DNA from 2 places in the Kitasatospora sp. NPDC041917 genome. Region 1 is predicted to be linked to the other one. Evidence: riboswitches for the same ligand, from Rfam matches in the RefSeq annotation. Region 1 holds a riboswitch; the other holds the start of a gene.

Region 1 (7,762 bases):
GCAGCACCCCGGCGGCGCACAGCAGGGGGCCGACGGTCAGCGGGACGCGCGGGCCGATCCGTTTGCCGAGGCGCCCGGCGCGCGCGGACAGCGCCAGCATCAGCACGGTGATCGGCACCAGGGCGAAGCCCGAGACCAGCGGCGAGAACCCGGACACGATCTGGAGCTGCACCACCAGCAGGAAGAAGACGCCGCTGAACGCCGCGTACACGCACAGGGTGACCAGGTTCACCGCGGTGAACAGCCGGGAGGAGAACAGCCCGAGCGGCAGCATCGGTTCGGGCGCCCGGCGCTCGACGGCCACGAAGGCGACGCCGAGCACCACCCCGATCACCCCGCTGACCCAGACCGCCGGGGACAGGCCCTCGCCCGCCGCGGTCAGCGCGTAGGTGATCGCGCCGAGCGCGAGGGCGGCGAGCACGGCGCCGAGCACGTCGAAGCGGCCGGTGGCGGCCTCGTCCCGGGTCTCCGGCACCGACCGGGTGGTCACCGCGATCACGGCGGCGGCGAGCGGCAGGTTCAACAGGAAGATCCAGCGCCAGCCGGGGCCGTCCACCAGCCAGCCGCCGAGGAAGGGGCCGATCGCGGCGGACACCCCGCCGAGGCCGGACCAGAGCCCGACCGCGGCCGAGCGGTCGTCGGGGTGGAAGACGGCCTGGAGCATGGCGAGCGAGCCGGGGGTGAGCAGCGCCCCGCCGATGCCCTGGACGGCGCGGGCGGCGATCAGCACGTGGATGTTCGGCGCCGCGGCGCAGGCCGCGGAGGCGATGGCGAACCAGACCACGCCGATCAGGAAGACCTTGCGCCGCCCGTACCGGTCGCCGAGCGCGCCGCCGAGCAGGATCAGGCCCGCCAGGGTGAGCAGATAGGCGTTCAGAGTCCATTGCAGGGACGCCAGGGAGGCGCCGAGGTCGGCGCCGATCCGGGGCAGGGCGACGTTCACCACGGTGCCGTCGAGCATCGCCATGCTGGAGCCGAGCACGGTCGCCAGTAGTACCCAGCGACCCTGCGCGGTGCCCAGGCGCAGGGTGCCGGCCTCGGAGGTGGCCACGGGCGAATCCTGCGCTGCCGGGGCGCACGTGACAAGGGTCACCGGTGGGTGTGTTGACGGTCGGCGGTGCGTGAACGGGTGACTGCGGTCCGTCGCCGATCTCGGCGCAGGGTCGTGGATCAGTGGCGGGGGGTGAATGGGTTGTGTACGCACCGTGGGGCCCGGTCTGCGGAGGGTCACCGGAACGGGGGAGATGGTTGCCCTTTCAAGAGATCGACATTGCTTCACCCGAACGGATGGGTTTTAGTTCAGCGACCGCCCGGCCAGTCCGGACGGATCCACCGGGTGGAACGCCGAGTCCTGCCGCTGCCCGGTGGTTCGAAACGAACTCTGTACGGCAGGAGCGGGGGACCCACAGGTAAGTCGCCGGACCGGAGTTCGCGCCTCAGGGCGCGGGCGTCCAGGACCGGCTAGGGGTGAAGCCGCGCATGCGGCCGGGCAACTCCAGCCCGAACCCGACAGCTCACCTCGCAGGCGTCGGAGAGGAAAATTCCATGCCTGCTCAGGCTCGTCGTATCGCCCTGCCCCGCGCCGCCCGTATCGGCATCGCGACCGCCGTCACCGGTGTCTCCTTCGCCCTCCCGCTCGTCACCGCGGTGAGCGCCCAGGCCCACACCGTTCCGGCCGCCCCGGCCGCGCAGGCCGCCGCCTCCACGGACGCCAAGTCGGCCGCGCCGGCCGCTGCCCCGGCCACCCCGGCCGCGCAGGAGAGCTACCGCGTCGTCAGCGGCGACACCCTGTCCAAGATCGCCGACGCCAAGAACGTCGAGGGCGGCTGGCACGCGCTGTACGAGCAGAACCGCTCGGTCGTCGGTGCCAACCCGAACCTGATCTTCCCGGGCCAGCAGCTCGCGCTGTCGGGCCACGCCGCCGCGCCGGCCGCCGACGCCGCCCCGGCCAAGCCGGCCGCCCCGGCGAAGCCCGCCCAGCCGGCCGCTCCGGCGACCCAGGCCGCCAAGCCGCAGGCCCAGGTCCAGGTGAAGACCGAGGCCGCCAAGCCCTCCGCCCAGCTCCAGACCCAGCTGCAGGTCGCCGCTCCGGCCGCGGTCGTGACCGCCACTCCGGTCGCCGCCGCCACCTCCGGCTTCGTCGCCCCGCTGGCCAACCCGAAGCTCGGCACCGCCTACGGCGTGGCCGGCTCGATGTGGGCCTCCGGCCACCACACCGGCCAGGACTTCGTCGCCTCCACCGGCACCCCGCTGCGCGCCGTCGCCAACGGCGTCGTGGTCAAGGCCGGCAACGGCGGCGCCTACGGCAACGAGGTCGAGATCAAGCTCGCCGACGGCCACTACGCCGAGTACGCGCACCTCTCCTCGATCGGCGTGAGGATCGGTCAGGCCGTCACCGTCGGCCAGCAGATCGGCCTCTCCGGCGCCACCGGCAACGTGACGGGCCCGCACCTGCACTTCGAGATCCGCAACGGCTCGGAGTACGGCTCGGACATCAACCCGGTCGCCTACCTGCGCGCGCACGGCGTCGCGCTCTGACCCGGGGCCGCTGAGCCCCGAGGGTTTTCGGAACCACCGCTGCTGCGGGGCGAATCGATCCTCCGGGATGGTCATGTCGGGTGACCGCTCGACCGGGTGATCGCCGCACGGCGGACATGGGCGCGGGACACGCCCAGGCCGGCCCGGCCGTACGAGGACCTCCTCGTGCGGCCGGGCCGGCCGCTGCCGTTTCCGGGCCCGTCCGGTCGTGCCCCGGCCGTCCGGCGGGTTCCGGAGCGTCGTTCGACCGGTCGAACGTGGCGTCAACTCGACTGCTCCGGCGGGCCGTCGGCCCGATCGCTGGGCTGCTCCGGCGCGCCATGCTGTCGGACGGTCAGCGTCCGGCCGGTCCGGCGGTCGGGCGGGTCCGGGAGGCGAGGAGGCCGGATGGCGGTCCGGAGCGGGGACGTGGCGGGGGAGAGGGCCGGGCGGGAGCGGCCGGGGACGGGCGGCGTCGACCGGCTGAAGGCGGACTCGGTCGGCCTGGTCGGCGTGGTGTTCATGGCACTCGCCACCGCCGCCCCGATCACCGCGATGACGGGCAACCTGCCGATCATCGTCGGGCAGGGCAACGGCGCCGGCGCGCCCGCCGCGTACATCGTGGCGACCGTGGTGCTGACGGTGTTCTCGGTCGGGTACGTGGCGATGGCCCGGCACATCACCGCGGCCGGCGCGTTCTACGGCTACGTCTCGCACGGGCTGGGCCGGGTGGTCGGGATGGCCTCGGGGCTGCTCGCGGTGCTGGCGTACGTCGTCACCGAGGCCTCGGCCCTCGGCTTCTTCGCGTACTCGCTGCGCGGACTGGTCCGTTCGCAGCTGGGGGTGGACCTGGGCTGGGGCTGGTACGCGCTGTTCGGGGCGACGGTGATCGGGGTGATGGCCTGGTTCGACCTGCACCTGACGGCCAAGGTGCTCGGGGTCGCGCTGGTGCTGGAGATCGGGGTGCTGGGGGCGGTCTCGTTCGCGGTGCTGTTCTCCGGCGGCGGGCCGGACGGGATCGTGGTCGAGGCCGTGAACCCGCTGAACGCGCTGAGGGGGGTGGGGGGTTCGGGCGCGGCGGCGGCCGGGCTCGGCCTGTTCTTCGCGTTCTGGTCCTGGGTGGGATTCGAGTCCACCGCGATGTACGGCGAGGAGTCCCGCGACCCCAAGCGGGTGGTGCCGCGGGCGACGCTGGTGTCGGTGATCGGTGTCGGGCTGCTCTACGTCTTCGTGTCCTGGATGATCGTGTCCGGCAACGGCGTCGGGCGGGCGGTCGCGGTGGCGAGCGGCGCCGTGCCGGGCAAGGACGGCAACAGCCTGTTCTTCGACCCGCTCGGCGCGCACCTGGGGGCCTGGGCGGTGAAGGTGTTCCAATGGCTGGTCGTCACCGGCTCGTTCGCCTGCGCGATGGCCTTCCACCAGTGCGCGGCCCGGTACCTGTACGCGATCGGCCGGGAGGGGCTGCTGCACCCGGCGCTCGGCCGCACCCATGCGCGGCACGGTTCGCCGCACGTCGCCTCGGTGGTGCAGTCGGTGATCGCGGTGGGGCTGGTGGCGGGGTTCCTGGCGGCCGGGATGGACCCGTACGTGCACCTGTACACGCTGCTGGCGCTGCTCGGGACGATGGCGATCCTGGTCGTGCAGACGCTCTGCTCCTTCGCCGTGGTCGGGTACTTCCACGTGCGGGGGCGGCACCCGGAGACCGCGCACTGGTTCCGGACGCTGGCCGCACCGCTGGTGGGCGGGGTGGCGATGGCCGGGGTGGTGGTGCTGCTGGTGCTCAACAAGGACGCCGCGGCCGGGGCGGCGGCGCACACGCTGCTGTTCCGGCTGATCCCGTACCTGGTGATCGGGGTGTTCGCGGGCGGGGTCGGGCTGGCGCTGGCGGTGCGCCGTTGGCGGCCGGAGCTGTACGCGCGGATCGGGCGGGTGGTGCTGGAGGACGCGGTCGAGCGGTGACCGGGCGGGTGGTGCTGGGGCGCGGTCGAGGGGTGACCGGCCGGCGCTCGCGGTGCGCCGGGTTCAGCGCCGGTGGACCGGCAGGCCGTACTGGGCGGCGGCCAGCAGCGCGTGCATCCGGTGGCCGAAGTCCTCGGTGTCCCGGGCCGGTTCGGGGAAGACCAGGCGGACGTCGCGGTGGCCGTGCGGGTGGTCCAGGCGCAGCACCAGGCCGTAGCGGTCCAGGGCGAGCGGGCGGACCTCGGGGTCGTGGGTGAGCACGGCCGGGTCGAGCAGCCGGGTCAGGACGTCGAGCGCCTCGGCGTGGTCGTCGGCGAAGTGGGTGAGCAGCGCGGCCTCGTGCCGGGCCAGCGGGTCGGGGCCGGCGAGCGCGAGGTCGGCGGCGGTGATCGCGCCGGTGCCGTACGGGGTGGCGAGGACGGCGTGGGCGATGTCCACCCGCAGGTGCACGCCGAGGCCGTCGTCGGCGAGGTGGGCCAGGTGGAGCCGGCCGGCCAGGGTGAGGCGGGCGCGGACCCGGTCGCGGACGGCGACGGGGGCGTTGTCGGTGACGTCGAGGACGACGGCGAGACCGTCGGCGGCGCCGATGACGGCCGTGGTGAGCGGGTCGTCCAGGGCGGTGCGCAGGCGCAGCCGGGAGCCGTGCACGGAGACCGGGGTGTTCAGGTGGTGGTGCTCGCCGAGGGCGCGGACGGTGAGTGAGGAGGTCGTGCCGAGCAGGCTGTGGATCCGTTCGGCGGTGGTGGGCTCGGGGACCTCGGTGTCGCCGGTGGGCAGGCTCATGGACGGACCTCCAGTTAATTAGGTGAGCCTAACCTAATGTGCGGGTGGGGGTGTGGCAAGCAGGCCGCCGGACGGGCGAAGGGCCCGGACGCGACTGCGGCGTCCGGGCCCTTCGGTGCGGCGGTGCGTCAGCCGACGACGGCCTGGGCGTCGATCTCGACCAGCATCGGCTCCTGCGGCAGCTCGACGAAGACGGTGGTGCGGCACGGCTTCACGCCGCCGGGCTTGATGTTCTCGTCGATGAACTCGGCGTAGACCTCGTTCATCAGCGGGAAGTCGGCGCGCTTGGTCAGGTAGACGCGGAACATCACCACGTCCTCGACGGTGGCGCCGCCGGCCTCGACGATGGCCTTGACGTTCTCCAGGGTGCGGCGGGTCTGCGCCTTCACGTCGCCGTGGTGCAGGTACTCGCCGGTGGCCGGGTCCTGCGGGCCCTGGCCGGAGACCTGGAGGATCGGACCCTTGCGGACGCCCTGGGAGAACATCCAGGCGGGAGCGGGGGCGCCGTCGGTGCGGATCTCGGTCTTCTCGCCGTTCCGGAGGTGCTCGGAGGTCATGGGATTCGGATTCCTTAACTGTGTCGACGGTTCGTCAGTTGTGGTCGGGGCGGCCGCAGTCGGCCGAGACGGCGCGGGTGGTGGCGAGCAGCTGCGGGAGCAGGTCCAGCACCTGCTCGTACGGCAGGACGACGTCCGGAACGGAGATCGAGGCGGCGGCCACCACCCGGCCGCTGGCGTCCCGGACGGGCGCGGCCACGCAGTTGATGAAGGCCTCGTGCTCGGCGTGGTCCTGCGCCCAGCCCTGGGCGGCGACCTTCTCCAGCTCGGCGAGCAGGGCCTCGGGGGTGGTCAGGGTACGCGCGGTGTGCGGGGTGAAGTCGATCCCGGCCACCACCCGGCGCCGCTCGGGCAGCGGCAGGTCGGCGAGCAGCACCTTGGAGACGGCGGCGCTGTGCAGGGCGGCGCGCAGGCCGATCCGGGAGTACATCCGCACCGGGTGGCGGGAGTCGAACTTGTCGATGTAGACCACCTCGCCGCCCTCGTAGGCGGCCAGGTGCACGGTCTGGCCGGTGGCGGCGTTCAGCTCGGCCAGGTGCGGGGCGGCGATCCGGCGCACGCCGCGCTGCTCCAGGGCCAGGCCGGAGAGTGCGAAGAGGCCGGCGCCCAGGTGGTAGCGGTAGCTCGCGTCGCGATAGACGAATCGTTCCTCTTCGAGGCTCTGGAGCAGTCGGAGGACGGTCGTCTTGTGGACGCCGAGCACCTCGGCGAGCTGGTCGAGGGAACGCTCGCCCTCGCCGAGCTCGGCGAGGATGCGCAGGGCGCGGGTGACGGTCTGACTCATCGTGCTCCGCTTCGAGGGCCGGGGTTCCCGCTCATTGTGCCCGGGCCCGGTCGGCGGACGGTGGCGGTCCGGCGGACGGTGTGCGGTCGGCGGGGCGCGCGCCGTCGGTGGGCAGGGCCGGGCCGGTGATGCCCTCCGCGGTGACCCGGGTGGCGGCCCACTGGGCGGGGGAGGCGTCGAGCAGCGCGGCCACCACGGCGGCGTCCGGCAGCTCGGCCTGGTCGCCGTGGGCGGTCAGCGCGCAGGCGGCGCTCAGGTGGCCGAGCCGCAGCCGGCGCCGCTGGTCCAGGCCCCGGACGGTGCCGGCCAGGTAGCCGGCCGCGAAGGCGTCGCCCGCGCCGGTCGCCTCGACCACCTCGACCGCGAGGGCCGGCTCGGTGACCGCCGTGCCGTCCCGTTCCAGGGCGGTCACCTGGCGGGCGGCGTCCTTGACCACGAGGGTGGCCGGGGCGGGGAAGCGGCGGCGCAGGGCGGCCGGGTCGCCGGTGCCGAAGGCGGCCTCGGCCTCGTCGGCGCCGAGCAGCAGCAGGTCGGCGGCGTTCAGCAGCGGCGGCAGCACGGCCGGGTCGCGCTCGCGCCAGAGCGAGGGGCGCCAGTTGAGGTCGAAGCTGACCAGGCGGTGCGGGCGGCGGTCGGCGAGCAGGGCGCGCAGCAGGGCGAGGCAGTCGTCGGAGAGCGCGGCGGTGATCCCGGACAGGTGGAGCAGCCGGGCGCCGGCCAGCAGGGCGGCGGCGGCCGGGTCGGCGAGCAGGTCGGGGGAGAGCGCGGCGGCCGCGGAGCCGCGCCGGTGGTAGTGCAGCCTGCTGCGGCCGGGCCCGAGGTCGTGGTGGTCGCCGGTGCTTCCGCCGACCTCCTTGAGGTAGAGGCCGGTCGGGCGGTGCGGGTCGACCGCGACCGCCGAGACGTCCACGCCGCGGGCGGCCACCTCGGCGAGCAGCCGGCGGCCGAAGCCGTCGTCGCCGACCCGGCTGATCCAGGCGGTCGGCACGCCGTGGGCGGCCAGTGCGCCCGCCACGTTGGACTCCGCTCCGCCGACCGAGAGCCGGAAGCTCTCCACCGACTCCAGCGGGCCCGGGCGGTCCGGCAGCAGGACGGCCATCGACTCGCCCACGCACACGGCCGTCGGGGGAGGACCGGGGCGGGTCGGGCCCTGGGTGTCCTG
Region 2 (7,762 bases), on a different contig from region 1:
GAGCAGGCCAACGGCTGAGGCCCCGGACCCAGTTGACCCACGAAGGCAGGTAACCCCGATGAGCACCACCACCGAACTCCCGGCCCGCCCGGCGGCCGCGGCCCCGGCCGCCCGGCCCGCCAAGGTCCGCCGCCGCGGCGAGCGCAGCCCGATGGCCCGGGCGCTGTCCCACGGCACCCTGATCCTGGCCGGCCTGATCGCGCTCTTCCCGGTCGCGTGGATCCTGTTCGTCTCGCTCGGCCCGGACAAGACCGACTACCTCCACCCCGGCCAGATCCTCGACAAGCTGACGCTGTCGAACTACCAGCACGTGCTGTCCGACACCGACTTCTTCACCTGGTTCGGCAACGCCCTGCTGGTCTCCGGCGTCACCACCGTGTTCGGCGTGATGCTCGCCGCCACCACCGGCTACGCCGTCTCCCGGATGAAGTTCCCCGGACACAAGCCGCTGATGTGGTCGCTGCTGGTCACCCAGATGTTCCCGATCGCGGTGCTGATCGTGCCGATGTACACGATGCTCTCCGAACTCGGCCTGCTGGACAGCTACACCGGCCTGATCCTGGTCTACTCGACCACCACCGTGCCGTACTGCGCCTGGCTGCTGAAGGGCTACTTCGACACCATCCCGGTGGAGATCGACGAGGCCGGCCGGGTCGACGGGCTCAGCCCGTTCGGCACCTTCTGGCGGCTGGTGCTGCCGCTCGCCCGCCCGGGCCTGGCGGTGGCGGCCTTCTACTCCTTCCTCACCTACTGGGCCGAGGTGCCGTTCGCCTCCACGTTCATGCTCAGCTCCGACAAGTACACGTTGGCCGTGGGCCTCCAGACCTTCGTCAGCGAGCACGACGCCCAGTGGAACCTGATGGCCGCGACCGCCGTGCTGATCGCGATCCCGTCCGCGGCCTTCTTCTACCTGGTGCAGCGCCACCTGGTCACCGGCCTGACCGCCGGTGCCTCCAAGTCGTAACGGGCCGCCACGTCGTCACGCGCACCACGTCGTCACACGACCGCACGCCGTCGCAAGACCGCACGCCGTCACAAGACCGCACCTCGTCGCGCGCCTCCACGTCCCAGCGCCTTCCGCTCCTCTAGTCCCCAAGGGATACCGTCCATGACCCAGAACCTGGCCGACACCTCCCGGCCTGCCGCCGACACCGCTCACGAGGCGAACGTCAGCGCGTCCAGAGGCTGGTGGCGGGACGCGGTCATCTACCAGGTGTACCCGCGCAGCTTCGCCGACTCCAACGGCGACGGCATGGGTGACCTGCCCGGCATCCGCAGCCGCCTGCCCTACCTGCGCGACCTCGGCGTGGACGCGGTCTGGCTCTCGCCCTTCTACGCCTCGCCGCAGGCGGACGCCGGCTACGACGTGGCCGACTACCGCGCGGTGGACCCGATGTTCGGCACCCTGCTGGACGCCGACGCCCTGATCCGGGACGCCCACGACCTGGGTCTGCGGATCATCGTCGACCTCGTCCCCAACCACTCCTCGGACCAGCACGAGTGGTTCCAGCGCGCCCTGCGCGAGGGCCCCGGCTCCCCGCTGCGCGAGCGCTACCACTTCCGCCCCGGCAAGGGCGAGCAGGGCGAACTGCCGCCCAACGACTGGGAGTCCATCTTCGGCGGCCCGGCCTGGACCCGCAGCGAGAACCCGGACGGCACCCCCGGCGACTGGTACCTGCACCTGTTCGCCCCGGAGCAGCCCGACTTCAACTGGGAGAACCCGGCCGTCGCCGACGAGTTCCGTTCGATCCTGCGGTTCTGGCTCGACATGGGCGTGGACGGCTTCCGCATCGACGTCGCCCACGGCCTGGTCAAGGCCCCCGGCCTGCCCGACCTCGGCGGCGCCGACCAGCTCAAGCTGCTCGGCAACGACGTCATGCCGTTCTTCGACCAGGACGGCGTGCACGAGATCTACCGCAGCTGGCGCAAGATCCTCGACGAGTACCCGGGGCAGCGGATCGGCGTCGCCGAGGCGTGGACCCCGACCGTCCAGCGCACCGCCAACTACGTCCGCCCCGACGAGCTGCACCAGGCCTTCAACTTCCAGTACCTGGGCACCGGTTGGGACGCCACCGCGCTGCGCGAGGTGATCGACCTCTCGCTCGACTCGATGCGCCCGGTCGACGCCCCCACCACCTGGGTGCTCTCCAACCACGACGTCACGCGGCACGCCACCCGGTTCGCCAACGAGCCCGGCCTCGGCACCCAGATCCGCACCCCCGGCGACCGCGAGCTCGGCCTGCGCCGCGCCCGCGCCGCCACCCTGCTGATGCTCGCGCTGCCCGGCTCGGCCTACGTCTACCAGGGCGAGGAGCTCGGCCTGCCGGACGTCACCGACCTGCCCGACGAGGTCCGCCAGGACCCGTCCTTCTTCCGTCAGGCCGGCCAGGACGGCTACCGCGACGGCTGCCGCGTCCCGATCCCGTGGTCCGGCACCGAGGCCCCGTACGGCTTCGGGCCGGTGGCCGGCGGGCCGTCCTGGCTGCCCCAGCCGGCCGAGTGGGCCGGGCTGAGCGTCGAGGCGCAGACCGGCGACCCGACCTCCACCCTGGAGCTCTACCGCAGCGCGCTGGCCGTCCGCCGGGCGCAGCCCGACCTCGGCGCCGGCACCGGGGTCGCGTGGCTGGAGAGCCCCGAGGGCACCCTGGCGTTCCGTCGCGGCGCCTTCGTCTGCACCGTGAACACCACCGGCGAACCGGTGCGGATCGCCGCCCCGGGCACGCTGCTGCTGGGCTCGGCCGACCTCGTGGTGGACGGCGGCGAGACGGTGCTCGCTCCGGACAGCACCGGCTGGTGGGCGGTCTGACGTGGTTGGAATAGGCTCTGGGACCGTGACTACGGCGCGACTCTCAGACATCGCGGCGCAGGCGGGGGTCAGCGAAGCCACCGTCTCCCGCGTGCTCAACGGCAAGGCGAACGTTTCCGCCGCCACCCGGCAGACCGTGCTGGCGGCGCTCGACGTGCTCGGGTACGAGCGGCCGACCCGTCTTCGCCAGCGCAGCGCCGGGCTGATCGGTCTGATCACGCCCGAGCTGAGCAACCCGATCTTCCCCGCGCTGGCCCAGGTGATCGAGCAGGTGCTCAGCCGGCACGGCTACACGCCGGTGCTGTGCACCCAGACTCCGGGCGGGTCCACCGAGGACGAACTGGTGGAGATGCTGGTGGACCGGGGCGTGGCGGGCATCGTCTTCGTCTCCGGGCTGCACGCCGACACCACCGCCGACCACGACCGCTACGCCCGGCTGGCCGGGCGCGGGGTGCCGTTCGTGCTGATCAACGGCTACAGCGAGAAGATCGACGCGCCGTTCATCTCGCCGGACGACCGGGCCGCGATGTGGATGGCCGTCCAGCACCTGGCCGAACTCGGGCACGAGCGGATCGGGCTGGCCGTCGGTCAGCGCCGGTACGTGCCGGTGCTGCGCAAGATCGAGGGCTTCACGGCCGCGCTGCGCGAGGTGCTCGGGCTCTCCCGGGAGGAGGCCGACGACCTCGTCCACCACACGCTGTTCAGCGTGGAGGGCGGGCACGCGGCGGCCGGCGCGCTGCTCGACAAGGGCTGCACGGCGATCGTCTGCGGGAGCGACATGATGGCGCTCGGGGCGATCCGGGCGGTGCGGCAGCGCGGGCTGTCGGTGCCGCAGGACGTGTCGGTGGTCGGCTTCGACGACTCGCCGCTGATCGCCTTCACCGAGCCGCCGTTGACCACGATCCGCCAGCCGGTCGAGGCGATGGCCACGGCGGCGGTGGACGCGCTGCTGGAGGAGGTCGGCGGAAACGCGGCCCAGCGCGGCGAGTTCATGTTCCAGCCGGAGCTGGTGATGCGCGGGTCCACCGGGGCCTGCGCGCGCTGAACCCCGGCCGTCACGGCCGACGGAAGGGCCCCGGAGGGCGGTTGCTCTCCGGGGCCCTTCGGCGTGCGTGCGTGCGGTCGGCCGCCCCGGGCCGTCGGGCGGTCAGCCCTCCTGGGCGGTGGGGCGGTCGACGGTCGGTCGGTGCCCGTCGGCCGCCTCGCCGGTACGGGTCTCGGTACGGCGGCCGCGGGCCAGGTAGTCGCGCAGGACCAGTTCGACGGCGTCCTGCGGGTTCTTGGTGCCGGAGAGCAACATCGCGTCGATCGCGAGGTTCGCGTCGAGGGTGACGGTGACCTGGGCCATGTGACTCCTCCTCGGGTGCAGAGCAGCAGCATGCCCGTTGGGGCGGGGATTCACCACGGTGATTCGCCATGGGGATTCAGCACGGGGATTCACCGCGGGGATTTGCCACGAGGTACGGCCGGAGGCATGCCGGAACCCCCGGGGAGGAGCGACCAGACTCTCCCCGGGGGCGTGGGCGGTCAACGTTCGGACGACAGCTGACAGATGATGAAATCTGTTATCTGTCAGCTGTTATCCGTCGACTGTCGGCTGTTCGCTGTTCTCAGACCCGGCCGGCGAAGTCCGGGGCCCAGTTGGCGATGCTCTGCTCGCGGACGCCCGAGCTCGGGTTGGCGGCCTCGACGTACTTGCCGTTGCCGACGTAGATCGCGACGTGGTAGACGCCGGAGTCCTTGCCGTTGTTGGACCAGAACAGCAGGTCGCCCGGCTGGAGGCTGTCCAGCGAGACGTGGGTGCTGGCGGCGGCCTGGTCGGCGGCGACGCGCGGGACGGAGACGCCCGCGGCGCGCAGCGCGGCCTGGGTCAGGCCGGAGCAGTCCCAGCCACCGTTACCGGTGCCGCCGTAGACGTACGCCTGACCGACCTTCGACTCGGCGAAGGAGACCGCGGCGGCCATGCTGCCGGTGGCGGCCGGAGCCTGGGTCTGGGCCGGAGCCTGGGTCTGGGGAGCGGGCTTGGTGGACGGCTTGGCGGCCGGGGTCTGGGCCTGCGCGGTCGGCTGGGCGTTCACGGCACCGCCGTTCGCGGACTGGCCGGACTTCTGCGAGCGGTCGAACCAGGTGAAGTCCGAGCCGGACTTGCCGGTGGCGGACTGGCCGGCCTGGGCCTGGCCGTTGCCGCCGAAGGACAGCTGCTGGCCCGGGTAGATGCTGTCCGGACCCTCGGTCAGGGTGCCGCGGTTGAGCTCGTACAGCCGCTGCCAGCCGCCCTGCACCTTGTGCTGGTCGGCGATCGCGGACAGCCAGTCGCCCTCGACCACGGTGTAGTCGCCGTTCTGGGCCTGCTGCTGGCGCTTCTGGACCCAGTCGCTCCGGTTTCCGGAGGCGGCGGAGTCGGTGCTGGCCTGCGTGCCGTCCTGGGAGGGCGCGGAGGGCGCGGCGGGCTTTGCGGCCGGGGCCTGGGTCTGCGGAGCGGGCTTGGCGGCCGGGGCGGCCGGCTTGGCGCTCTGCGCGGGCTTGGCGGCGGTCGAGCCCGCGGTGGAGCCCGCCGAGGTGTCGACGGCGGCCGCGGCGCCGCCCTTGGTGAGGCCGGCCTGGACCGAGCACACCGGCCAGGCGCCGGGGCCCTGCGAGGCGAGGACCTTCTCGGCGACGGCGATCTGCTGGTCCTTGGTGGCCAGGTCGGCGCGCGCCGCGAAGGCGGTGCCGCCGAAGGCGGACCAGGTGCTGGAGGTGAACTGGAGGCCGCCGTAGAAGCCGTTGCCCGTGTTGATGCTCCAGTTGCCGCCGCTCTCGCACTGGGCGACCTTGTCCCAGGTGGCGACGGTGGCGGCGGAGGCGGTGCCGGAGGCGATGCAGGGGACGGTGAGGCCGACGCCCGCGACGCCGAGGGCGGCGATCACGCGACGGGTGCGGCTGGACAGACGAGTGCCGTTGGTGGGCAGCATGAAGACGCGGTCCTCTCCCACGCCTGCGAGGTGAGCTGTCGGATTCGGGCTGGAGTTGCCCGGCCGCGCTGTGGGCGCGGCTTCACCCCTAGCCCTGGACCGTTCCGGAGATCGGTCCGGGGCGACTTACCTGTGGGTCCCCCGCTCCTGCCGTGGTGCGATTTCGCGCTGCCAGGACATCCGACGGCAGGACTCGGCGTCGCGGATGAACCGGGTTCGTGTGGTCACGAACGGGGAGCACGTTAATCAGACTTAAGTTCAAACTGCAAACTGCTGTGATGCGCATCACGGTTTAGTGGGAACTGCCAAAATTGCCGCTCCCCATGATCGCAAATGATCGTTTTCAGGCAACCCTGTTGTGGAAGCCCACAACTGGCAGCACTTCAGAAGTGGTGTGACGGCGCGTCGAATCGCGGGCCGGAGCGCCCGGGCAGATGCTGCGGCGGTCGTGATGCGAGCGCCCGCGACCGCGTTTCCTATTTCCTTTCAAATAGGCCAGAACGGACATTCCACTTCATCGCCGTCCGACTTCCGCGCGGGACGGCCATGGACCGGCGGAGCAAAACCGAAGGGCCCGGAACGCATGCCGTTCCGGGCCCTTCGGTGCGCGCCAACCGGCGCGCGTCGTCGACTACCGCCCTGCGGGCCCCTGGGAGGCCGCGTGGGCGCCGCGGACGCCCTCCAGAGCCCCCTCGGCCTCGGCGGCCGCCGCCTCCGCCTCGGCCCGTGCCAGGTCCTCCGGGGACGGCGCGGGCAGCGCCGCCAGGTAGGTGGAGGCGATCAGCTGGCCGACCGACGGGTACGAGCCCAGCGGCGCGGCCGACGGGCAGCCGGTCTCCTCGGCGGCGGTGGCGAGCAGCTCGGAGTCCGCCTCCGGGCCGATCACCAGCGGGGCCAGCGCCGGGCGCTGCGAGCCGGTGTCCCTGAGGTGGTTGACGGCCGCGGCCACCGAGCCGGGCACGTCGAGCGCGGCGGCGACGACCGGCACGGCCAGTCGGGCGGCCAGCAGCACGCCGGTGATGCCGGCTGCCGCGGCCGCGTCCTCGCCGCCGACGGTGGTCAGCACCACGCCGTCCGCGGCGGTCGCGATGGCGAACAGCCGGGCGCGGTCGGCCCGGGCCAGCCCGGCCTCGGACAGCCGGACGTGCACGGCCTCGGCCAGCAGCGGGTGCGGGCCCAGCGGGTCGGTGACGGGCGCGCCGTACTCGGCGGCGAGCGCGTGAAGCTCGGTCAGGAAGGTGTGCGGGCCGGGCACCAGCGGCACCAGGACGGGCGTCGGCAGTCCGGCCTCGGCCGCCATGGCCAGCAGCTCGGCCACGGTGCGGTCCTCGCCGCCCGCGCCCTCGCCGCCGTTGCCGGGCAGGTAGCCGACCGCGGTCCGGACGCCGTTCTGCTCGGTGCGGACGATCGAGAGCAACTCCTCGACGACCGAGCGGGACTCGGGCCCGGCGGTCGCGGGCACGGCGAGCACCAGGGCCGGGGCGCCGGCCGGGATCTCGGGGCGCTCGGGACGACGGTGGCGCCCCCGCGCACGGGAGCCTGGAGTACGGACGGGCAGTGGCGCGCCCGGGATGGCTGCGGTGCTCATGCCGGAGATCGTAGGACATCTGCCCGTCCGGCTTGCAGTCGGCTGCCGCGTGGGTTTCACGCGGTCGCGGTCCGGAGGCCGGTGCGTCTCCGGCACCGGTCCGGGCACTTTGCCTACAATCCGGACATTCCGCTCCCAATCCCCGCGCGACCGCCGGTGGTTGCCTCGACGCGACCCGAGGGCGCCGGCGTTGCACCTGGGGCGCGTGAGATGTCTCACAGCATGAGGATGGTTTGACGGAGGGTCACGGGGGTGCGACTCCCGGCATTCGAAGATCAACATTCAGCGGGGAGGCGCTCACGGCCGGTTATCGCGCGCCCGACGATTCATCGGCTATGTCCGTTTACGTACCGTCAGGAGAAGGGTCCGTGAAGAGTTCGCGGCTGCGGACAAAAGGCCACGTGCACCTGCAAC

Evidence for each region. Region 1 has a riboswitch for cyclic di-AMP ahead of ACZ6EM_RS32805 (M23 family metallopeptidase). Riboswitches for the same ligand answer to the same signal wherever they lie in the genome.
Region 2: it holds a riboswitch for cyclic di-AMP, as region 1 does, so the genes downstream of both, ACZ6EM_RS39090 (transglycosylase family protein) here and ACZ6EM_RS32805 (M23 family metallopeptidase) in region 1, are expected to answer to the same signal.

The regions. Positions count from the first base shown of each region.
Region 1 covers NZ_JBVJBI010000040.1:38,794-46,555, forward strand. Annotated here, with positions in the region: gene ACZ6EM_RS32800 (MFS transporter) at 1-1,051, opposite strand, end outside; cyclic di-AMP (ydaO/yuaA leader) riboswitch at 1,406-1,543, shown strand; gene ACZ6EM_RS32805 (M23 family metallopeptidase) at 1,546-2,538, shown strand; gene ACZ6EM_RS32810 (APC family permease) at 2,926-4,476, shown strand; gene ACZ6EM_RS32815 (DUF2470 domain-containing protein) at 4,540-5,259, opposite strand; gene ACZ6EM_RS32820 (RidA family protein) at 5,388-5,816, opposite strand; gene ACZ6EM_RS32825 (IclR family transcriptional regulator) at 5,851-6,600, opposite strand; gene ACZ6EM_RS32830 (sugar kinase) at 6,632-7,762, opposite strand, start outside.
Region 2 covers NZ_JBVJBI010000070.1:4,798-12,559, forward strand. Annotated here, with positions in the region: gene ACZ6EM_RS39065 (carbohydrate ABC transporter permease) at 1-18, shown strand, start outside; gene ACZ6EM_RS39070 (sugar ABC transporter permease) at 59-964, shown strand; gene ACZ6EM_RS39075 (glycoside hydrolase family 13 protein) at 1,109-2,806, shown strand; gene ACZ6EM_RS39080 (LacI family DNA-binding transcriptional regulator) at 2,832-3,851, shown strand; gene ACZ6EM_RS39085 (hypothetical protein) at 3,954-4,154, opposite strand; gene ACZ6EM_RS39090 (transglycosylase family protein) at 4,417-5,781, opposite strand; cyclic di-AMP (ydaO/yuaA leader) riboswitch at 5,768-5,938, opposite strand; gene ACZ6EM_RS39095 (sirohydrochlorin chelatase family protein) at 6,392-7,348, opposite strand.